2 regions of the Paenibacillus physcomitrellae genome follow, and region 2 is predicted to be linked to the other one. Evidence: riboswitches for the same ligand, from Rfam matches in the RefSeq annotation. Region 2 holds a riboswitch; the other holds the start of a gene.
The links. A riboswitch is a leader RNA that binds a small molecule or an ion and turns the genes downstream of it on or off. The one in region 2 is predicted to bind S-adenosylmethionine.
Positions count from the first base shown of each region.

Region 1: linked by a shared signal. The riboswitch ahead of metA (homoserine O-acetyltransferase MetA) and the one ahead of CBE73_RS09685 (methionine ABC transporter ATP-binding protein) in region 2 are both predicted to bind S-adenosylmethionine.

Region 1 covers NZ_CP022584.1:4,518,904-4,530,490, reverse strand. The annotation lists gene liaF (cell wall-active antibiotics response protein LiaF) at 1-162, opposite strand, end outside; gene CBE73_RS20405 (hypothetical protein) at 358-591, opposite strand; gene CBE73_RS22725 (3D domain-containing protein) at 684-1,523, opposite strand; gene thrS (threonine--tRNA ligase) at 1,627-3,564, opposite strand; gene CBE73_RS20390 (putative sporulation protein YtxC) at 3,993-4,862, opposite strand; gene mqnC (cyclic dehypoxanthinyl futalosine synthase) at 5,061-6,197, opposite strand; gene CBE73_RS20380 (trans-sulfuration enzyme family protein) at 6,409-7,611, opposite strand; gene CBE73_RS20375 (aminotransferase class I/II-fold pyridoxal phosphate-dependent enzyme) at 7,614-8,828, opposite strand; gene metA (homoserine O-acetyltransferase MetA) at 8,843-9,778, opposite strand; SAM riboswitch class I at 9,902-10,034, opposite strand; gene corA (magnesium/cobalt transporter CorA) at 10,483-11,418, shown strand; gene CBE73_RS20360 (HRDC domain-containing protein) at 11,553-11,587, opposite strand, start outside.
Region 2 covers NZ_CP022584.1:2,130,152-2,141,738, reverse strand. The annotation lists gene CBE73_RS09700 (COX15/CtaA family protein) at 1-621, shown strand, start outside; gene CBE73_RS09695 (UbiD family decarboxylase) at 891-2,714, shown strand; gene CBE73_RS09690 (Cthe_2314 family HEPN domain-containing protein) at 2,744-3,469, shown strand; SAM riboswitch class I at 3,585-3,705, shown strand; gene CBE73_RS09685 (methionine ABC transporter ATP-binding protein) at 3,910-4,998, shown strand; gene CBE73_RS09680 (methionine ABC transporter permease) at 5,000-5,668, shown strand; gene CBE73_RS09675 (MetQ/NlpA family ABC transporter substrate-binding protein) at 5,804-6,661, shown strand; gene CBE73_RS09670 (SDR family oxidoreductase) at 7,137-7,913, shown strand; gene CBE73_RS09665 (NifU family protein) at 7,998-8,243, opposite strand; gene CBE73_RS09660 (YuzB family protein) at 8,330-8,590, shown strand; gene CBE73_RS09655 (NAD(P)/FAD-dependent oxidoreductase) at 8,710-9,771, opposite strand; gene mqnE (aminofutalosine synthase MqnE) at 9,882-10,988, opposite strand; gene CBE73_RS09645 (HesB/IscA family protein) at 11,324-11,587, shown strand, end outside.

The DNA of each region.
Region 1 (11,587 bases), 2.4 Mb from region 2:
GAGCTGCGATAAGCCCGCCAAGATGACGAATACCGGCCAGTAAGTCGCAAACAATTCGCCAGGGCTAACGTGTATATAACCCATCATGTTCAAGAGAAGCAGTACCCCTGCCGCAAGCAGTATAAGCCCCCCAAACATTCTGCCAGTCCATCCTTTAAACATATTGTATCCCCCGTCTTCCTTAACTTGTTAGATCATGCTTTTAGTTTAACGGACTTACGTGAAGCTGCATAGCGGCGGCAGATTGAAAGCGACTCGGTCTCCAGACCGATTCAACTGTCAAATTTGGGTATCCTTCCATTATGTAAAAACAAAGAAGATGCCGCTGAGGCATCTTCATTTGTTTTGGCTATCGCCTTATTTCGTTTGTTTCTGGGCTTTCGATTGCTGAACTTTCTTTTTAACCGGCTGGCCGCTCAAATCCGCGAATTCCTCGTCGAATTTTTCGTTCGGTGTTTTGTAGCCTGTGCTTTGAGCCATACCCGAAGTACCTGCAGATTTTACTTTTTGTTGAACAGGATTGCTGCCCAGCTCTGCAAATTCTGCGTCAAATTTCTCGTTCGGTGTTTTGTAGCCTCGGTTTTTAGCCATGGGTAAAGCACCTCCGATAATAATTTTGGCTGCCGTAATGACTAGCCGAAATGTATTATGTGGAGCTTTAAATGCCGCTATACAGGTAAACTTTAGATGGAATTTTCCCAGTTCGGGTCCATTAAATCCTCATTCACTTCAATGGATTCCCCGAACTTTTGGAGCATCTGCTCGGTCAGCTTTCCGGTGCCCCACTTGATCACGCGTACGTTGACCTTTTTCTTGCCCCATTCCTTAAAGACCTGCTTGGTCGTCGAGAAATACAAATCAACGTGATTGCCTTTGATCGCACCGCCTTTATCCGCTACTACCCCATATCCGTAACCGGGAATATAAAGAATAGTTCCCAGCGGAAAAACATTCAAATCCGCAGCGATAGTCGAAAGGGCAGCTTTATCGCGTCTGACCTTTACACCGGAATATGTAATCCCGTATTGCGGATGATTTGGGCGTTTGCCGGTAGACTCGTACCCGGCAGTATAGCCGGTGGCCAGCACCGTTACAATTTCGGACTGTTTAGGCTCCATGTTCCTCTTCTGCAGACCCGAAACGGTCCGCGCAACTTTTCCCGCATCCGACATGGCTTTGCCAATAACACTTCCTGCGCTGCGCACGGAATCTTCATCTTGGCTCTCATTACCACTAAAATTACCACTAAAGTCATTATTAAATGTAAAGTCTTGATCAAACGCTCTGGTTTCATAGTCGCTGTAAGAATAATAGAGATCATCCTGATTTAAGCCAAAGTTCATCATCGTGAAATCACTTAAATCGAGATCAAAAAGGTTGACCGCCGCTTCTTTATAAGGCTCCTGACTATACTTGAACCCGCCAAACGCGGCAGCTATCTCTTTGCCTTCGAAACTATTAAAAACCAATCCGGCTCCTATCAAAACCAAAGTGAGTTTTTTCCAAAATTTAAAATGGCGCATGTGAAATCCTCCCCCTTAGTCGCAAGGATGTCCACATACGCCAAATTTTATACCTTATTTTTCATACTCTATGATGCTCTATTAAATTTACCCTATGAAAGGCTTAAATCGTATGACTCTTAATTTCTTCCTGGAGCAGAAGAATCGCATCGGCCAAAGATTTGGCCCCAATGTCGCCTTCGCCACGTTTGCGGACAGATACCGTACCTTCGTTCATTTCGTTCTCTCCGACAATAAACATGTACGGAGCTTTCTCGAGCTGGCCTTCACGGATCTTGTAGCCCAGCTTCTCGTTGCGAAGATCGGCTTCCACGCGGATGCCTGCCTCCTGCAGTTTCTCGGTCACTTCTTTGGCATAAGCCTCGAAAGCGCCGGAAACCGGAATTACCTTGGCTTGCAGCGGGGACAACCAGAGCGGCAGCGCGCCGGCAAAGTTCTCGAGCAGGAATGCAGTCATACGCTCCATAGTGGAGATAATACCGCGGTGAATAACGACCGGACGGTGCTTCTGACCGTCATCGCCCACATACTCCAGCTCAAAGCGCTGCGGCAGCAGGAAGTCCAGCTGGCAAGTAGACAACGTTTCTTCTTTGCCCAACGCGGTCTTGATTTGAACGTCCAGCTTAGGACCGTAGAATGCGGCTTCACCTTCCGCTTCAAAGAACGGAATGTCCAGCGATTCCACAACCTCACGAAGCATACGCTGGGACATTTCCCACATCTCGTCATCCTGGAAATATTTCTCGGTATCCGCCGGATCACGGTAAGACAACCGGAAACGGTATTCCTTAATGCCGAAGTCTTCGTATACGCGCTGAATCAGCTGGATTACACGCGAGAATTCTTCTTTAATCTGGTCCGGACGGCAGAAGATATGCGCATCATTCAGCGTCATGGAACGAACGCGGTGAAGGCCGGTCAAAGCGCCGGACATTTCATAGCGGTGCATCAGGCCAAGCTCGCCGATCCGGATCGGCAGGTCGCGGTAGCTGTGCATTTCGCTCTTGTACACCATCATGTGGTGCGGGCAGTTCATCGGACGAAGCACGAAGCTTTCGTTGTCGAGCTCCATAACCGGGAACATGTCCTCTTGATAGTGCTCCCAGTGCCCGGATGTTTTGTACAGATCCACGTTGCCCATAACCGGCGTATAAACGTGCTGATAACCCAAACGCTCCTCCAGGTCCACGATATAACGCTCCAAAGTGCGGCGCAGCTTCGCGCCGTTGGGCAGCCAGATCGGCAAACCTTGGCCAACCAGGTTGGAGAAAGTAAAGATTTTCAAGTCCTTGCCGAGCTTGCGGTGGTCGCGTTTCTTCGCTTCTTCGAGCAGGCGGAGATGCTCATCCAGGTCTGCTTTTTTAACAAAAGCGGTGCCGTATACGCGCTGCAACATTTTATTGTCGCTGTTGCCGCGCCAGTAAGCGCCGGCCACGCTCAGCAGCTTGAACACTTTGATCTTGCCGGTCGACGGAACGTGAGGTCCTCGGCACAGGTCAAAGAATTCACCTTGATCGTAGATGGACAGCACGCTGTCTTCAGGCAGATCACGAATCAGCTCCAGCTTGTAAGGATCGCCGAGTTCAGTGAAGATCGCCAGCGCTTCTTCGCGGCTCACTTCGCGGCGGGTAATCGGCAGATTCTCACCAACGATCCGCTCCATTTCCTTCTCGATCTTCTGCAGATCCTCTGGATTCAGGGGATGATCCAGATCCATGTCGTAATAGAAGCCATCTTCAATTACAGGTCCGATCCCAAGTTTGACTTCTTTGTTGCCATAGAGCCGTTTTACGGCTTGGGCCAGCAAATGCGCCGTGCTGTGGCGCATCATTTCCAGACCTTCCTTGGAGTCCAAGGTCACCAGCTCCACCAATGCTCCATCCACGATAGGTGTGTTCAGGTCCACCAATTTTCCGTCCAGCTTGCCGCCTACGGCATTCTTGCGCAGGCCGCTGCTGATCGAAGCCGCTACATCTTCCAAAGTGCTGCCTTCCGCGTACTCTCTGACAGAGCCGTCAGGCAATTTGATTGATACTGCCATGCTGTTCTCCTCCTGTTTCAACGATTCTTGGTATGCAGCCGGAAGCGGAGAACAAATCAAAAAACACCCGCCCCCGGAAAGGGACGAGTGTTATACCCGTGGTTCCACCCTAATTCAGCCTGATCTTTAAACTTTAAACGGACAACCGCCGCTTATAATTATAAAGTCAAAGCCCTTCATTAAGCCATTCATAACGGGAATGGTTCCGGCAGTTCCTACTTATTCGCGGTGTGTCCCGAAGGCATACGCGGTTCAGAATTGCAGCTCCAAAGGGGTAAACCAAATCGGAAGTCCGGAGGAAATTGCAGCCTGTGTTTCCTCTCTCTGTACGGTTCCAAGACATTTGGTCCATGTCTTTGTCTTCGCTGTTCCTAATTGAATTTCTGCAAGTATTATAAGCTTTATTTAAAAAGCACGTCAAGCCCTTGTCAGTCGCTGCAAAGCTGCGCGCGGTCCCCAAATATTTCCTGGATGGTTGCAATCATACGAAGTCCAGGTTCACTGGTATGGATCATAATGCGGGCCGGCGATAAGGAAATCAAGGAACTGACGACGGCATCCTCCATTTGAAGCTCCAGATCCGCCATCTTGATCGTGATTCCATCATCATAAGGAAGCGGCCCGAGCGGGTGCATTTGATCATCCAGCAGCTCAAATTCCATACCCTCCACATGTTTCAAATGAATAAGCGGAATGCGAATATCCTGAAATTGGACAAAATATTTAAGCAAGCCGATAAACTCTTCATATTGCTTGTCCAGCATATATTCATCTACAGCCAAATCCAGTGCATCCTTTAATTCATCCACATACGCGGGCATCCGGAACGACAGCCAGCCGTCAACATCTACAGCCCCTACGTTCACAAGCCCTTCCAGAAAAGCGCTGTAAAGCTCGGCTACTCTCCGTTCCCTCCCTTTCATATGCACTTCGTATTCGGATAATCCATCCAGAATTTGCACAGCCATGCTAACGATAGCCGGAATATCCTCATGCTTATGTAGGGAGTAATATTTACCGAGCAATTTGCGAAGCAAAGCCGGTTCTTTATCCCTTAACACATGTTCCGTCATCCATTCGGCTGTTCTGGACTTTAGTCCTTTCACCGTTCTCGCCGGGATCGCCGCATGATCACTGATACATTCTACAGTCAACCTGTGGTGGGCATAACTATAACGGAAACGAACGGAGTTGCTGCGACCATGACTCAATTTTTCGCCTTCTGCCTCAAGCATGGTACATAATTGTTCGGCAGAATGACGGGAATCAACCGATGTTGTAAGGTTAAACAGCTGCATCTTATCGCCCCTTCCTCGAGTCCTCCAAACAAGTATATGGTGACCAGGGGGCATGTATACGAATACGGAGTATGTAATGGATGGAAGCTGCAGCAGCTCCATCATTATTTCCTTCTACTTATTTCCTTCTACAAATAAAAAAAGCCCCGCGAACGGGAGCCTTTGATAATTTTTGAAATCAAATGGATTAGGGATGAATTAGTTCTGCATGATAAAGTCATTCTCAACTTTAACGTTAACATCATCAAATACACGCAAAATCTCATAACGCGTATTACGCTGAGCCGGAATTTTACCAGCCTGTCGAATGATGTCCAGCGTAGAAGAAATATTAACTTTATGTGTAGCACCCGCCGAGGAAACAACGTTTTCTTCGATCATGGTGCTGCCGAAGTCGTCGCAGCCGTACTGCAGGGAAAGCTTGCCGATTTCCGGTCCCATGGTCACCCAGGAAGACTGGAAGTGTTTGATGTTATCGAGCACGATCCGGCTGATCGCAACGGTTTTCAAATATTCTTCAGGCGTTTGACGATCCAGCTTCAGGTTGGTGTTATCCGGTTGGAAGGTCCATGGAATAAAGGCCAGGAATCCTTCGGATTTGTAGCCATTCTGAATGCATTCGTCCTGGGCGTCGCGCACCCGCATCAAGTGAAGCGCACGTTCCTCCATGCTTTCACCAAGGCCAATAACCATGGTAGCCGTCGTGTTCATGCCGATTTTGTGGGCCGTCTTCATGACGTCCATCCAGTCCGTCCAAGAGCCTTTAAGCCGGCTGATCTTCCGGCGGGTGCGGTCATCGAGGATTTCAGCTCCGCCGCCTGGCAGGGAATCCAAGCCCGCTTCATGTATCTGGCGGACTACTTCCTCCAGCGACAAGCCGTCTGAAACGACCTTCATCTTCTGGATTTCAGCCGGGGAGAACGAGTGCATCGTAATATCCGGGAATCTCTTCTTAATATTGCGCAGCAAATCCGTATAATAGCTGAACGGCAGGTTCGGGTTGGTACCGCCCTGCATCAGAATTTCCGTACCGCCTACGTCAATGGTTTCCTGTATCTTCTGAAAAATGGTTTCGTCCGACAGCACATATCCTTCATCGGATCCCGGTCTGCGATAGAAAGCGCAGAAACGGCAGTACACGTCGCAAACGTTCGTATAATTGACATTACGACCGATAACAAATGTCGTAATCTTCTCAGGGTAACGTCTTTCCATCAAAATGTTGGCCGTATGGCCCATTTTCTCAATTTCGTTAGACTCAAACAAAGCGGTAGCTTCCTCAAGCGTTACACGTTCCCCGCGCAAAGCTTTATCAAGGATAAAATCAATAGCCACTTTGAAGCAGCCCCCTTCCATATCATAGACTTTCAAGCGTTCTGGATCGTCACTCGGGGCGTTCCTTTCTTTCATCCTAACATACTAGCCTAAAGAAAAGAAGCACCCGGAGGACCGGATGCGGGAAAATTGTGAAAAATGTCTCATTCAATTCACATATTTAAATATTGACTTATTCTTGTACCAGTTATTGTAGCAGTCATTGTAACAGTTATTGCTCCAGCGCCTGCTCCAAATCGGCAATCAAGTCCTCGATATTTTCAAGGCCGACCGAGAATCGAAGCAGCCCGTCCGTAATGCCGCGTTCGAGACGAACTTCAGGAGGCATTGAAGCGTGGGACATCATCGCCGGATAAGAGAGAATGCTCTCCACTGCGCCTAAGCTTACAGCGACAATCGGCAGCTTAACGGCATTCAGCAGCCGTTTGGCCCGGTCGCCGGAGCCAACATCGAAGGACACCACTGCGCCATATCCGGAAGACTGCCGTTCCTGAATGCCACGGCCCGGATGATCGCTCAGGCCCGGATAATACACGGCAGTAATGTCCTCCCGGTTGTTCAGCCATTCCGCCAGCCTGCGGGCGCTGATTTCGCTGTGGGCCATACGCGCGGACAAGGTTTTCATCCCGCGCATCAGCAGCCAGGAATCCTGAACGCCAAGCACGCTGCCCAGCCCGTTCTGCAAATATTTCACTTGGCGGCCCAGCTCTTCATTGGCTGTTACAGCCAAGCCGGCCAGCACATCGCTGTGCCCGCCGAGGAATTTGGTCGCGCTGTGCAGCACAATATCAATACCCAGCTCAATCGGACGCTGATAATACGGCGTCATAAACGTATTATCAACGATGCTGATCAGACCGTGTTCCTTCGACCAGGCGGCAAGTGCAGCAATGTCCGTTATTTTTAAAGTCGGGTTGGACGGGGTTTCGATATAGATGCCTTTCGTATTCGGCCGCAGAGCAGCTTGCACCTCTTCAATCTTGGTCATATCCACAAAGGAAGCCTCAAGCCCGAAACGGTTCAAAATACCTGTTAACAAACGGTAAGTTCCGCCGTAAACATCTTCGGTAACGATCAAATGATCGCCTGCCGAGAACAGCATAAACGCGGTGGAAATCGCCGCCATGCCGCTAGGGAAGGCATATCCGTTCGTGCCGCCCTCAAGCAGCGCGATATAATCTTCAAGCGCCTGCCGGGTCGGGTTGCCCGACCGGGAATAGTCATGCAGCGGAGGGTTAAAGACATCCGCGTGATGAAACGTTGAAGCCTGGTAAAGAGGAACACTGGAAGCGCCTGTTGCGGTATCTACTTCGGAGCCGAAATGAAGCAATCGTGTATCAAAGCTCAGGTCCTTCTCCTTCTGTTCGCCGGAAACTTGTTTGTCGGGAACTTGTTTGCCGTCTTCATGGCTCATATTCAGCGCACCCCTTCCACTTCAGCCCGGGCTGCTTCCAGCGCTTGAGCCAGATCTTCGATCAAATCATCCGGATGTTCAATGCCTACGGAGAAACGCAGCAGCCGGTCGTCAACGCCAACCGCTTCCCGGATTTCAAGCGGGATGTCCGCGTGGGTCTGTACAGCCGGATAAGTCAGCAGCGACTCAACGCCGCCAAGACTTTCCGCAAATGCGATCAGCTTCAAATGACGTAATATCGGTTCCACATAACGGGCATCTGTCACTTTGAACGAGAAGATTCCCGTGTTCCCCGAAGATTGCCGGTTCTGAATTTCATGTCCCGGATGGCCCGGAAGCGCCGGGTAAAACACCTCTGCGATTTGCGGATGCGTACTCAGGAAGGTTGCAATCGCCGTTGCATTGCTTTGGTGCCGCTCCATCCGCAGCGCCAGCGTCTTCATGCCGCGCATCAGCTGATAACTGTCATTTGGACTGAGTACCGCTCCGATCGAGTTGTGCAGGAAGGCGACTTCTTCAGACAGCTTTTGTCCTTTGGTTACGATCAATCCTGCAAGCACATCGTTATGTCCGCCCAAATATTTCGTAGCGCTGTGAACGACAATGTCTGCGCCGAGCTCGATAGGACGCTGAAAATAAGGCGACAGCAGCGTATTGTCCACAATGGTCAGGAAGCCATGCTTACGGCTCCAGGCAGAGACAGCGGCAATATCGGTGACCATCATCAGCGGATTGGTAGGCGTCTCAATGAATACGGCTTTGGTTTCCGGACGGCGGGAAGACTCCAGCGCATCCAAGTCGTTGGTATCCACATAAGTTGCGGTTATTCCGTAACGGGACAATATTTTCTCAAACAGACGGTATGTACCGCCATATAGATCCAGGGATACGATCAGGTGATCGCCGGAGCTGAACAGCATAAACAGCGTTTGCAGCGCGGCCATGCCCGAGCTGCAGGCAAAGCCGGCATCGCCGGATTCCAGATCGGCAGCAGCTTTTTCCAATACGGCTCTTGTCGGGTTCTTCGTGCGCGTATAATCGAACCCCGTGCTCTGTCCAAGCCGCGGGTGACGGTAAGCTGTCGCCTGATAAATCGGATAAGTAACCGCACCGGTAACCGGCTCCTCCATGGAACCGATTTGTGCCAGCCTGCTCTCAATGCGAAGTTTGCCGGTTTGATTGTCTGGTTTGTTGTTATCTGCGTTATGTTCTGCCATGTCTGCTCTTCCTCCTAAATATGGTATTCGTGACTGACTGCTGCATCAATATCGTAAGGTGTTTCCTGATACACATAGTAATTCAGCCAATTGGCAAACAATAAGTTAGCATGGGCGCGCCAGGAGGATCTTGGCGTCTGGGTGGGATCGTCTTTCGGAAAATAATTAACCGGCAGCGCAACATCCATGCCTTTGGCCGTATCACGGTCATACTCCCATTTCAGGGATAAAGGATCATATTCCGGATGACCGGTTACAAAAATTTGTTTCCCGTCTTCCGTTGAAGCAATGTATACACCGGCTTCGTCCGATTCGGCCAGAATATCGAGCCCGTTTGCTTTAACAATATCTTCCTTATTCAGACCTGTATGACGAGAATGAGGAACCAGGAACTGCTCGTCAAAGCCGCGCAGCAGCTTCGTATTCGGAACATTGATGTGGTGGGCAAACACACCGAAGCATTTTTGCGGAAGTGAAACCTTCTCGATGCCGAAATGATAGAACAGCCCTGCAAAGGCAGCCCAACATATATGCATGGTTGAAGTGACGTGGGTTTCGGTCCATTCGAAGATTTCCTGAATTTCGCTCCAATAATTGACGTCTTCGAATTCGAGCTGTTCCACCGGGGCACCGGTAATGATCATCCCGTCGAAACGGAGATGCCGGATTTCGCTGAACGTCTTATAGAACTGCTTCAAATGCTCGGCTGAAGTGTTCTTCGAAGTATGGGAGCTGGGATGAAGCAAAGTAAACTCCACTTGAAGCGGCGTATTGGCCAGCAGCCTGAGCAGCTGCTCCTCTGTTGTTTCTTTGGTTGGCATCAGATTCAGGATGGCGATCCGCAACGGACGGATGTCCTGATGGAAAGCCTGGCTTTCATCCATCACGAAAATATTTTCGTTCGCCAGCACTTCTTTGGCCGGCAGAGAATCAGGAACCTTGATTGGCATAGATCTTCACTCCTCTTCAGTCTTTGAGCGGCAATCTTATGGTAGAAGAACGAGCGCATATAGCAAATATGACCTTCCTCGTAAAATCGAGAAAGGTCATATCATGTCATAGTGTATGCGCCTCTCTCATCTCTCAGAGACCCTAGAGTCCCGCAAAATACGGGTTCCTAAAGTTCCGCAAGAATTAGCACCGTGCGATTGCTCGCCGGTTGCCGGGTTTCATCGGGCCAGTCCCTCCACCTACTCTTGATAAGATTTCGCCTTATTCAATTTGTTGTTCGTGTACTTCTTGAATTCGTTCATGAAAATGTAACATTACTATGCCCTTACTGTATAGCATCCTCTTCCTTTCGTCAAGCAAATAATAAGGCCTGAAGGCGGGTACACACCGCACCTTTCGGGCTTGCATGCCATATGCTGGCCTAGAGCTAAATCAAGCATGATTTCGCTTGAAAATTTTCATAACCCGGCGTTATACTAGACAAGTGCTAAAAGTCTGGATTAAAGAAGAGGTGAACCGGTAATGGAAGGCGACTCTAGTCCGCAGAGCAAATCCCCAAGGGCAACATACAACCGCACAGGATTCAATCGGCAGAATGCTCACGGAAGTAGGGGGTTCTTTCGTTTACCGGCATTTTATTCGTGCTGTTTAAAATAGCCGGAAGCTGATGTCTCCTGTGTTGAACAACAAAGGAGTGAATCAGATGAAAATCCGTCATGTCAATGCCGGCGTCTTCACCACGGTCGAGAACCTGGAGGATACGCTGACTGCACCAGCCGAAGGTTTCTACTGGATTGATGCGGATACCGAAGATCTGGAGCTGCTTCAGCCTGTATTCGGGCTGCATGATCTCGCAGTAGAGGACTGCCTCAGTGAAGAGGAGCAGCGGCCGAAGATCGAAATCTATGAAAGTCATTATTTTATCGTCGTGAACAGTATTCGCTTTGATGATGAGGAAATTTTCCTGCGGGCCTTGAACGTCTTTCTGGGCCGGCATTTCATTATTACAGTTACCAAGCAGAAGCTGAACGAGCTTCGTGCTATTAAACCGATTCTGTGGGAGCAGGAAGTCAGCGAACCTGACCGTTTCCTTTATCTGCTGATCGACCTTGTAGTGGATAACTATTTCCTGGTCGGCGACCGGATCGAGGACAAAATCGAGAAGCTGGAAGAAGACATTCTTGTTCATACAAAACGTTCCCATTTGAATGAAATTATCGGGCTGCGAAGCGAAATTCTGTGGCTGAAGAAAATGCTTGGGCCGCAGAAGGAAGTGATCAACGTCCTTAATAAAAAAGACCTGCGTCTGATCGATGATCAGCTGCAGAAGTATTTTAGCGATATTTATGAAAATGCCGTTAAAATCTCCGAGAACTTTGATACGTTCCGAGAGCTGATGGGCAACTTACGAGAAGCTTATCAGTCCAGTATCGCCAACCGGGCGAACGAAATCATGCGTGTATTTACTGCGATTACTACGATCTTTATCCCGTTGACCCTGATTACGGGCATCTACGGAATGAACTTCGACAATATGCCGGAAGTGCATACGGAATACGGCTATTTCATCGTAATAGGCATCATGATCACATTAGGTCTAGGCATGTTCTACCTGTTCCGGAAGAAAGACTGGATTTGAAAGCATTCATATCAATGGATTATTAAGTCAAGGGCGAAGCAGTCCCCGGGATTCCGGAGGCTGAACTTCGCCCTTATTGGATTGGTTAATCAAATTATAGCTCGGGCAGGCATCAGCATCAGCATCCGTATCTCTTACGCACTTTGCGGTTTGCCTACTGCTGATGCTG
Region 2 (11,587 bases):
GCGGCCATGGGTGCTTTGGCAGTCGTGTTCTCGCAGTCGGCGCCGATTATGGCGCTGCATTTGGGCTTTGCTCTGATCTCGTTCGCAAGCTCTGTGATGCTTTCGCTGGGGATCAGGGAACAGGACAAGCAGGAAACGGCGGCTCCTACTGAAGCTCCGCGCAAAGTTTCCAAAGGACTGCGCAACCTGAGTATTTTTACAGCGATTTATACCTACCTGGTTGTCTACACGGGAGCTTACGTGACCCATACCGACTCTGCTGGAGCCTGCTATGGCTTCCCGCTGTGCAACGGCAAGCTGATTCCGCCACTCGCCGGCGGGGAGGGCATTCAGTTCATGCACCGCGCAGCGGCGTTTCTGCTGTTCGTCGTCATCGCGGTTCTGGCACATTTTGCTTACCGCAACAAGTCGGGCAACCGTGAGGTTCGCGGACTCGGACTTGCCTCCATTATTTTGATCGTGCTGCAAATATTCGCCGGGATTTCGGTAACTTATACGGTTAATGATTACAACTGGTATTTGTTTACGTCGATCTCCCATATCCTTATTATCGAGGTATTGTTTGGCCTGCTGTGTTATATGGCGGTGCGCACCTCGCTGCTCAGCCGGGGCAGTAAATAAATAGCCGTTACTTGCTTAGTAAGCAAGTCCGGTTTATGTTCCTATTTGCCTTGAAGACCCGCAGCCGGTTCGCCGCTGCCGGGTCTGTTTGTTTTTCGGGGATATCAGAGAGGATTATTGCAGGATTCCCTTTAGAAATATGGTATAGTTGGAAGGGGTTTTAGAAGTTAGAACTGGTTATGGAAGTGGAGTTTGTCTTTCACTGATTCCGATAAAGTTAGAAATTCGCTTAAGTTTATATAGACAGCATCTCTTGGGAGGGAAATGGTTTGAGTTATAGAAATTTACGCCAGTGGATTGAAGCGCTCCGCAAAGAAAACGATCTGGCCATTATCGAGGCGCCGGTCGATCCTTATTTGGAGTTGGCCGAGATTCACCGCAGAGTCATTGAGGAAGGAGGCCCTGCGCTGCTGTTCACAAACGTGAAAGGAACGCCGTTCCCGGTGGCGACCAATTTGTTCGGAACGGAGAGACGCGTGGATATGGCGTTTGGACCTAGACCGGAGCAGCTCGCGAACCGGCTGGTCGGGGCACTGGACAAGCTGATGCCGCCTACGCCAAAGGCCGTCTGGAATGAACGGGGATTAATTTGGGACGCTATCAAGATGGGCTGGGGGACGGTTCCGAAGACCGTATCGAAAGCAGAGGCGCCGATTCTTCAGGTCTGCCGGACGGAGAATCCGTTGGCTGTATTACCGAAGGTGACCAGCTGGCAGGAGGATGGCGGGCCGTTTATTACGCTTCCGCTGGTGTACACGGAGAATCCTCTCAAAGCCGGTGATCATAACCTGGGGATGTACCGGATCCAGCTCTATGACGACCAGACTACCGGCATTCATTGGCAGATTCACAAGGGCGGAGGGTTCCACCACCATGAGGCCGAGAAGCTGAATCAGGCCCTGCCGGTAACGATTCTGATCGGCGGTCCGCCGGCCCTGATCGCTTCGGCCATCGCGCCGCTGCCGGAACATTTGCCGGAGCTGCTGATGACCTCGTTTGTGATGGGCGAACGCCTACCTATGGCGGAGAATCCGCTGGGCGGACACCGCATTCCGGCCGAGGTCGAATTCGCCATTCACGGCTCTGTTCCGCCGCATGAACGCCGTCCTGAGGGACCGTTTGGCGACCATTACGGCTATTATTCGCTGCAGCATGATTTCCCTGTGCTGAACGTTAAACATATGTGGCACCGCAAGGATGCCATTTATCCGGCTACGATTGTCGGTAAACCACGCCAGGAGGATTATTACCTGGGCGACTTCCTGCAGAAGCTGCTGTCTCCTGCATTTCCGCTTGTGATGCCTTCCGTGCACACGGTGTGGACCTATGGTGAGACGGGGCACCATTCACTTGCATCAGCGATCGTGAAGGAGCGCTATTCGCGCGAAGCACTGGTGGCCGGCTTCTCCATTCTCGGACAAGGCCAGCTGTCTTTGACCAAATTCCTGATGCTGACGGATGTCCATCTGGATCTGGCGGATTTCCGAAAGCTGCTGCAAACGGTACTGGAGCGGTTTAACCCTGCGACTGACCTGTTAATATTTAATAATACGTCCCATGACACGCTGGACTATACCGGCAAGAGACTGAATCATGGCAGTAAAGCCATTCTCATCGGTGTGGGCGACCCGGTACGGGATCTGCCAACGGAATACACCGAAGGCGAAATTGCGGAAATCGACCATATCGCCCCTTATCATAAGGGTTGTCTGGTTGTTTCCGGGGCATCCTATGAACGTGAGCCGGAGCTTGCAGCCAGGGTTCTTGGCCGCCTGCGCGAACGGGGCACCGCATGGCCGCTAGTTGTGCTGGTGGACGACGCCGAAACTGCAGCTTCCAGCACCAACAAGTTTCTGTGGACCGTGTTCACCCGTTTTAATCCGGCAACGGATATTTATTCGCAGGCCGATGTGCATCAGCACCATCTGGCTTACAGCCTGCCGCTGGTCATTGACGCCCGCATGAAGCCGGGATATCCGGACGAGCTAAACCCGCGTGAGGATATCGTCAAGCTGGTGGACGAGCGTTGGAAAACGTATTTCAAGGGTAATAAGTTAAAGGCCCTCTTAACCGGGCTAAATTCCATTCTTTAGCGATACGATCACCAAGAGGAGGGAAGGCTATGCTGCGCACTTTACTCGGAGAACCTCCGCGCGAGAATGAAGGTCTGATCGCGGATGCGGTAGACGCCATGGTCAAAACCGTTCAGCTGGCCGAACGGGAAATTGGACGCAGCCAGGATCCTACCCATGATTACCGGAAAATGGAGATTTTGACGCGGGGGCTGATCTCCTCTATCGACGAGCTGGAGCAAAGCGCTTTTGCGGCCGGCTTTTTCCGGGAAAAGGTGAAAACGGATTTTATCGACGATATGGATCCTCTGGAGAAAAGTGATTATGCCAGATACGTTTATTTCTACAAGGACGGCTTTATCCGATTATTCTCCCTGCTTGATAAGCTGGGCTGTGTGCTGGATGATTTCTTTGAGCTTCATACGGAGAAGGTGAAGCCGCACTATTCTTATTTTACCGTTCTAAGACAGTTTCCTTACTTGAAGGTACATACGGGATTGGGAACAGAGCTGGACGAGATAAGAGAAGCGTACCAAGAACCGATATCCGTGCTGCGGAAGCGTAGGAATACCGAGATCCATTTCATGAACATGGAAATGCAGGACGATTTGTGGCAGAGACATCAAACGCTGCATGGCAAAATCGAGCTTGAAGATCTCGACCGTTATATGAAGGATCTCTGGCTGGGCTACGAAATGGCGTGCAAATCGCTGATCGCGGTATTTTCGTATATCAATCAGCTGTTCGATAAGAATGAAGCCCATAGCCAAGATTGAAAAGGGTTGTTACCGGTTTCCAGAAACAGGTTGAAAATTTTCTTTGACAAAACATGTGAGACTTACTATACTAAGTTCTATCATCAACTCGTAATATTCAACCACAATTCCATATTTCTTATCAAGAGAGGCGGAGGGAAAGGCCCGATGAAGCCCAGCAACCGATTCAAATGTCATACATTTGGATGTCATGGTGCTAATTCCTCAGAATGCGCAGGCATTCTGGCAGATGAGAAGGTCTGATCTCTGAAGATTTAGAGAGCCCTGAGCATCTGCTTAGGGCTCTTTTTGATATTTTTGATTCACAACAGTCATAGATTTCGGAGCCGCAGCTTGCTTATTCTGTGCATGTAAGAGAAGGACAGGGCTTGGACGGCTGTATATTCCGATAAAAATCATCTGCTTAATTGGTTTGAGTGAAAGAGGGCTGAACAGATAACATGATCGAATTAAAAAATCTTACAAAGATCTACGGATCCAAGTCGAAGTCGACAACGGCGTTGTCGGGATTGAATTTGACCGTGGACAAAGGCGAAGTCTTTGGCGTGATTGGTCATTCAGGCGCGGGGAAAAGCACACTCATCCGCTGCATCAACCTGCTCGAGCGCCCTACCGGCGGTGAGGTTTGGGTCGGAGGCCGCAACTTGACGGCTTTGGGAAAAAGAGAGCTGCAGCGGGAGCGCCGCCGCATCGGCATGATTTTTCAGCACTTTAACCTGCTGTCCTCGGCTACGGTTTATGACAACATCGCTTTCCCGCTTCGCCTGGCCGGGACGGATAAAGCCAAAGTGAAAAGCAAAGTGGAAGAGCTGCTGAATCTCGTCGGCCTTGAAGCGCACAGCGGGAAATATCCCGCCCAGCTTTCGGGCGGACAGAAGCAGCGGGTCGGCATCGCCCGGGCTCTCGCCAGCGATCCGGACGTGCTGCTGTGCGACGAAGCGACTTCGGCGCTTGATCCGCAGACGACGGATTCGATCCTGAAGCTGCTGCTTGATATTAACCGCAAACTGGGATTGACCATTCTGCTGATCACGCATGAGATGCATGTCATTCAAAGCATCTGTGACCGTGTGGCGGTCATTCATGAGGGCGGCATCGTGGAGCAGGGACCGGTTGCCGAAGTGTTTCTTAAGCCGAAGCATGCGGTCACCAAAGACTTTATCAGCCGGGACGTTGCCGGTGCCAGCGGCAGTTCAGTTGAAGAGGGGCTGCCGAAAGCCCGAGTATCGAGCTTTTCCGGTTCACCGGATCAGCCGGAATCCTTGGTAGCGAAGCTTCCTCATGCAGACGGTGCAGACGGTGCCGTCTACCGGATTACCTGCCTGGGCGAGAACACCTACGGCACGGCCTTGTCCGAGGTGGTGCTGAGCACCGGCGTACACTTTGCGATCCTGCAGGGCACGGTTTCCACGATCAAGGAGGTTCCTTACAGCCAGCTGACGGTGAGTTTTACCGGAACTAGGGAAGCTGTTGAGCTTGCTGTATCCAAACTGCGGGAGCGGGAATTTGATGTGGAGGTGCTGAGTTAGCATGCTGGGATTGGACTTTTCGCAAATCGACTGGGAGGAAATGAAGCAGGCTTCCTTCGACACCTTGGCGATGATGGGCTATTCGCTCCTCTTCACGATCGTGATCGGACTTCCGCTTGGTGTCCTTCTGTACATGACGGCGCGTTCAAATAACCAAGTTATCAAATCTATATATAGTGTGATTTCTTTCGTCGTCAATATCTTAAGATCTGTTCCGTTCATCATCCTGCTGATTTCCTTGCTGCCTTTAACGAAGCTGATTGTCGGAACAGCGCTTGGAGTTACCGGAACAATACCGCCGCTGGTCATCGGCGCTGCGCCTTTTTTTGCACGGCTGGTAGAGACCAGCCTGCGCGAGGTGGACCGCGGCGTCATTGAAGCTGCTTATGCGATGGGCGCCTCCACCGGACAGGTGGTTCGGCGGGTGCTGCTGCCGGAGTCGCTGCCGGGTCTGATTGCCGGAACGACCATTACGGCGGTCACGCTGGTGTCCTACACGGCGATGTCGGGCATGGTTGGCGGCGGCGGCTTGGGCGACCTGGCAATCCGGTTTGGTTATTACCGGTATGAGAAGGAAGTTATGATCATCGCCGTGCTGTTTATGATCGTGCTGGTGCAAATTCTGCAGATGGCCGGCGACCGGCTGGTGCGTCATTTTACAAGGAAATAAGCATTAGGTATTCAAGGGTTCAGGGAACTAAGGATTTCAAGGGATTCAACGAATTCAAGGAATTAAGGAAACAACACATAGATACAGAGCAATCATCCTTATTCAAAATTTATGGTTCAAATGGAGGGTATTCAGATGAGAAAAATTACGCTTGCCTTGCTTACGCTTACGATGGTGGCTGTTCTCGCCGCCTGCGGCAGCAACAACCAAAACAATGCTTCATCCGCTTCGGAGGCATCCAATGCACCCCAATCCGCAGCGGCTTCTGCCGAACCGGTTAAATTGGTAGTCGGCGCAACAGCCGTACCGCATGCTGAAATTTTGGAGCATATCAAACCGGCTTTGGCCGCGGAAGGCATCGACCTGGAGATCAAGGAATTTACGGACTACGTGCTGCCAAACAAAGAGCTGGCCGACAAAACACTCGACGCCAACTACTTCCAGCATCAGCCATACCTGGATGACCAGAACAAACAGCTGGGCACCGATCTGGTCGGCGTTGTAGGCGTTCATGTGGAGCCGTTTGGCGCTTATTCCCACAAATATAAAACAGTAGAAGAAATTCCTGACGGCGCAACAGTTGCGATCCCGAACGATGCGACTAACGGCGGCCGCGCGCTGCTGCTGCTGGCTCAGAATGGCCTGATCACACTGAAAGACGGAGCCGGCATCGAAGCGACTAAGAAGGACATCGTCTCCAATCCGAAGAATCTGAAGTTCAAAGAGCTTGATGCGGCTATGCTGCCTCGTACGCTGGATGAAGTGGATCTGTCGCTGATCAACACGAACTATGCATTGGAAGCAGGTCTTGTGCCAACCAAAGATGCTTTGTTTATTGAAGACAAAGAATCCCCGTACACTAACCTGCTGGTAGCCCGTCCGGACAACAAAGATTCAGATGCGATCCAGAAGCTCGCTAAAGCGCTGACTTCCGACGACGTGAAGAAGTTTATTGAAGATAAATACCAAGGCGCGGTTGTTCCTGCGTTTTAATGAAAAATAACGGCATACGCAGGCAGACGCCTGCTGCTGTTGAAGCGGTTTTCCCTTTGGCCTGAACGGCCTGGGAAAACCGCTTTTTTGCATAGCGAAGAGGCGGCTTTCGATCCTCGGCAGGGGGATGAGGCGCTTTGCCTTGTCTTGTCGTGGGAAAGGGGCCCCTTGCTTTCCACCATAGGGATGCGAAGCGTTTTACCTTCCCTTGTAGGCCTGTGAAGCGACTTTGGCTCCCACTTATGTTAAGCGGTTTTACTTTCTCCTGTCAGGATAAATCAGCCTTACCTTCCTTTTTCAGGACATGCAGCGTTTTGCTTCTCTTTCATGCTGCTGGCCTGCTGCCCGCCGCTAACACGCCATGCGGTTGTGGAGAACATTTTTATCTCTTATACTATAAGAATTGGGGACAATAAGAATTGTGGTATTCTAACAATTGCTAAGCAAATAGGAAAAACGCCGAGGAGGTTGGAATTTGGACGCTAGGATTGCCCTTATCACAGGCAGCGCAAAAGGCCTGGGAAAACGCACGGCGCTGGCTTTGGCGGAGCAGGGCTATGACATTGCGCTGAATTATGTCCACAGCGAGCGGGAAGCCGGAGAGCTGGAAATGCAGATCCGCCAGCTTGGCGTACGGTGTATTTCGGTTCAAGGCGACATTTCCAAGCATGATGAAATTATAAATCTGGTTGAGACGGTAAAGCGGGAATTGGGCGCCATTGATATTCTGGTGAACAATGCAGGACCGTTTATCCGGGAGCGAAAGCTGTTCTCTGACTATTCCTGGCCTGAAATTCTTTCGCTGATTGAAGGTAACCTGACGGGCACGATGCTGCTGGATCATCTGGTGCTGGAGGGGATGCGTGAGAAAGGCTGGGGACGGATTATACACTTCGGCTTCGGACATGCGGCAGAATCAAGGGCTTGGCCTCATAGGTCCGTTTACGCAGCAGCCAAAACGGGTCTGGTATCATTCACGAAGACGCTGGCCGTCGAAGAAGCGCCCCATGGCATAACGGTTAACATGGTATGTCCGGGGGATATCCGAGGAGATAATAAAGAGAAATCCATTGCCGAGGTTTGGGGCCTGCAGGACGGGGAAACGCCGCGCGGAAGACCAGGCAGCGGGGAAGATGTAGCCCGTGTTATCGCCTTCCTCTGCCTGAGGGATTCAGACTTTATCACCGGCAACATCATGGATGTATCGGGTGGTCTTGATCCGATCCGGCCCCTGATCAAGCCGCAGGGATAAGCGGGGGCGATGCGATTATTCAGTTTAAAAGCAAACAAAAAGTCTTGGCATTCCGGATGGAACACCAAGACTTTCTATAAATAATTAGAATACCTGTACGACCTCTTGTACACCTTCGACTTCTTCGAACAAAGCGCGTTCGATACCGGCCTTCAGCGTAATCGTGGAGCTTGGGCAGCTGCCGCAGGCACCCATCAATTTCAGCTTAACAATGCCGTCCTCAACGTCTACCAGTTCAACGTCACCGCCATCGCGCTGCAGGAACGGACGAAGTTTGTCGAGAACCTCCAGCACTTCATCGTACAATGTATCTTGTGCATTTGTGCTCATTGATATCAACTCCTTTCAGAACATAATATTATTATAGTACAAATTAGTCTAAATTAAAATGGTGATAAAGTGAGGGGAATAACAGCATGAGACCCATCATTGAATTTTGTGTCAGCAATATGCATTTCGGAACCGACGAAGTGATGGAGAAGCTGGAGGAGAATCCGGACTACGACGTCATTGAGTACGGCTGTTTAAATAATTGCGGTTTATGTTCTGCAGCTCCATACGCTTTAGTTAACGGAGAAATCATCGAAGCGGACAATGCGGACAAGCTTTATGAACTTATTATGGCCAAAATCAAGGAGATGGAAGCCTGGGATGCGCTGGATTTCGATCTTGATTAAGTCCTTTTGATCTTCGTCTTAACCCGGTATCGGTTCGTGAGGACGATTGCTGACCCTTATTAAAACAACAAAATCCCCTTCCGGTTGGCCGGAAGGGGATTGTTTGCATTTTATGGAGCCTAACCGAGATGGCGTTTGGATTTCCAGAGCACTCCGCTTTTGAGAATACGCGGAACCCGTCCGGTTACATAACGTTTGCCCATCAGACCGAAGCCGGCTTTTTTGCCCAGCGAGCCGAGGGTGCCTTTCAGCTTGATAGCAGAAAGCTTTGGCGTTTCTCCGTGCCACTGTGCAAGTGCTACATGAGCGATCTGTTCGCCCTGACCTTCAGCAGCTTGAGCACTTGGTGCAAACGGCAGGCTTGCGCAGTCGCCGCAGACGAAAATTTCCGGATATTCCGGAATCTGATGGTATTCATTCAGCAGGACGCGTCCGGAAGGATCTTTGGCTACGTTCAGCTTCTGAACCAGCTCAACAGGCTGAATGCCGGCAGTCCAGATGGTTACGTCGGACAGGATTTCTTCAGAACCGTTATGAATGATTCCCGGTTCAAGGGAGGTAATGCCAATGTGCGAACGTGTTTCAACACCATGTTCATGGAACCATTTGGATACGTAGCGGGATAACGTCTCAGGGAATGCGGAGAGGACGCGAGGCCCGCGGTCCAGAATGGTAATATTTAAATCCGGCCGGCTTTCGCGCACTTCAGCGGCTACTTCTACGCCGCTCAGGCCGCCGCCTACAATATGCACATTGCCGTAAGGTTTCAGGTCATTGATTCTGCGATAGGTTTCGCGCGTCGCTGAGAACGATTGGATCGTTGAGGACACCTCTTTGGCGCCCGGAATACCGTGGAAACGATCGGTACAACCCAGTGCAATGACCAGCTGGTCGTATGGAAGCGGATCTGCAGCTGCAAAAATAATCTGCCGGTTCTCCAGATCCACGGAAGAAACCTCACCGTATTTGATTTGCAGCCCTTCATGCTCCGGAAAAGGAACACGCAGTTCCAAATCGGAAGAAGTTCCTGCGGCAAGCGCATAATACTCGGTTTTCATACTTTGGAACGGCATACGGTCCACCAGGGTCACCTGCACGTCGCTCGGAATATTGCCTTTAAAAAGATGGTTGGCCACGGTAACGCCGCCGTATCCGCCGCCAAGGATAACGAAATGTTTCATAGTATAATGAGTCCCCTTCATTTTGCCGCCGTAAATCTGCGGCACACTAATTTAGAACACCTTCTATATAAAACTTTAATAAAAAGCTGTCTACAACTAAAACATCCTGATTATTCGTACACCTGAATTTCGTTATAAAACGTATCTCTTTCAACCGGAATACGTCCTGCCCCTTTAATCAGCCAGATCAGTTCCTTACGGGTCATGCCTTCTGGTGTTACGGCTCCGGCCGCATGGCTGATACGTTCCTTAAGGATTGTTCCGTGAACATCCGAAGCTCCGAAGCTGAGAGCTACCTGGGTCAGCTGAGTGCCGATATTAATAAAGTAAGCTTTAATATGATCGATATTATCAAGCATCAGACGGCTGATCGCGATGGTTTTCAAATCCTCGTAAGCCGAGTTACGGCGCATGATGCTGGCGTTTTTGTTCTTAGGCTGCATGGATAGGGGAATGAAGACCATAAATCCGTTGGTCTCGTCCTGAAGCTCGCGGATCTGGATCATGTGACGGATACGGTCTTCATGAGATTCAATCGAACCGTAAAGCATCGTGGTGTGTGTTCTCATGCCCAGTTTATGAGCGGTACGATGGACGTCGAGATATTGGTCGACATTGGCTTTGTCCACTTTCATTTTCTGCCGGTATTGGTCGGACAAAATTTCTGCGCCGCCCCCGGTTAACGTTTTTAATCCTGCCTTTTGCAGTTCCTGCAGCACTTCTTTGATGCTCAGGCCGCTGAGCCGGCTGAAGAATTCAATTTCGGCTGCTGTATAAGCTTTCAATGTGACATTCGGGAACCGTTCGTTTAAGGCTTTAAGGGAATCCACATAATATTGGAAAGGCACATGGTTATTATGGCCGCCGACGATATGGAATTCACGGACCTCGGGATGGATATTTTTCTCTACGTATTCAATCATTTCCTGACCGGATAACGTATAAGCTCCTTCTTCACCCTGGTCTTTACGGAAGTTACAGAATGCGCAATAAGATTCGCAGACGTTTGTGAAGTAAAGGCTCATATTTTCAATAAAATAAACTTTCTTTCCGTTCTTGCGCAGATTCACTTCGTTTGCCAATTGGCCGATCGTCAGCAAATCGTCGCTTTGATAAAGATAAACTCCGTCCTCTAAAGATAATCTTACCCCGTTTTTGACTTTTTCAATAATCTCAGCCATCTTTTCATCCTGGTGTGGGAGTGCAACAACGGACATGTGATTTCCTCCATTCCTAAGTCTCTATAATTCATTGCTTATTGTGAAATAATGAACAGATCTCTCAAGGAAAATATATTTCCTAAAAATTTAGGGCATGACAAAATTCCGACAATTATCACTCGTCCTATTATAAACCTCTGTTCTTACAGGGGCAATAAGGGTTACAGGACGAAATTTCGGGAACAACCGAGGAAAATCGAGTAATTTCACTCTAATTTAAAGGTTTTAAACATGTATATGTGAATTTTTATATAGGTATTCGTTGTGGTTGAGACCCGCGGTCAGAAGGCGTATACTATAAATAGAAGTAAGGTAAAGGAGGTTCTACATTTATGATTAATATTAGCGAAACTGCCCTAGATAGAATTAAAAGTACTTTAGCCGAACAGGAGAATCCGGACTTGTTTCTGCGCCTTGGCGTCAATCCAGGAGGCTGCAGCGGTTTTTCTTATGCGATGGGATTTGATGACCAGGAATCCGACCGTGACGTGTTTATGGAGGTTTCAGGTCTGAAGGTGGTAGTGGATAGAAGCGATGTCCGTTACCTGAACGGTCTTAAAATCGATTTTGAAGAAACCGGTATGGCCGGCGGCTTC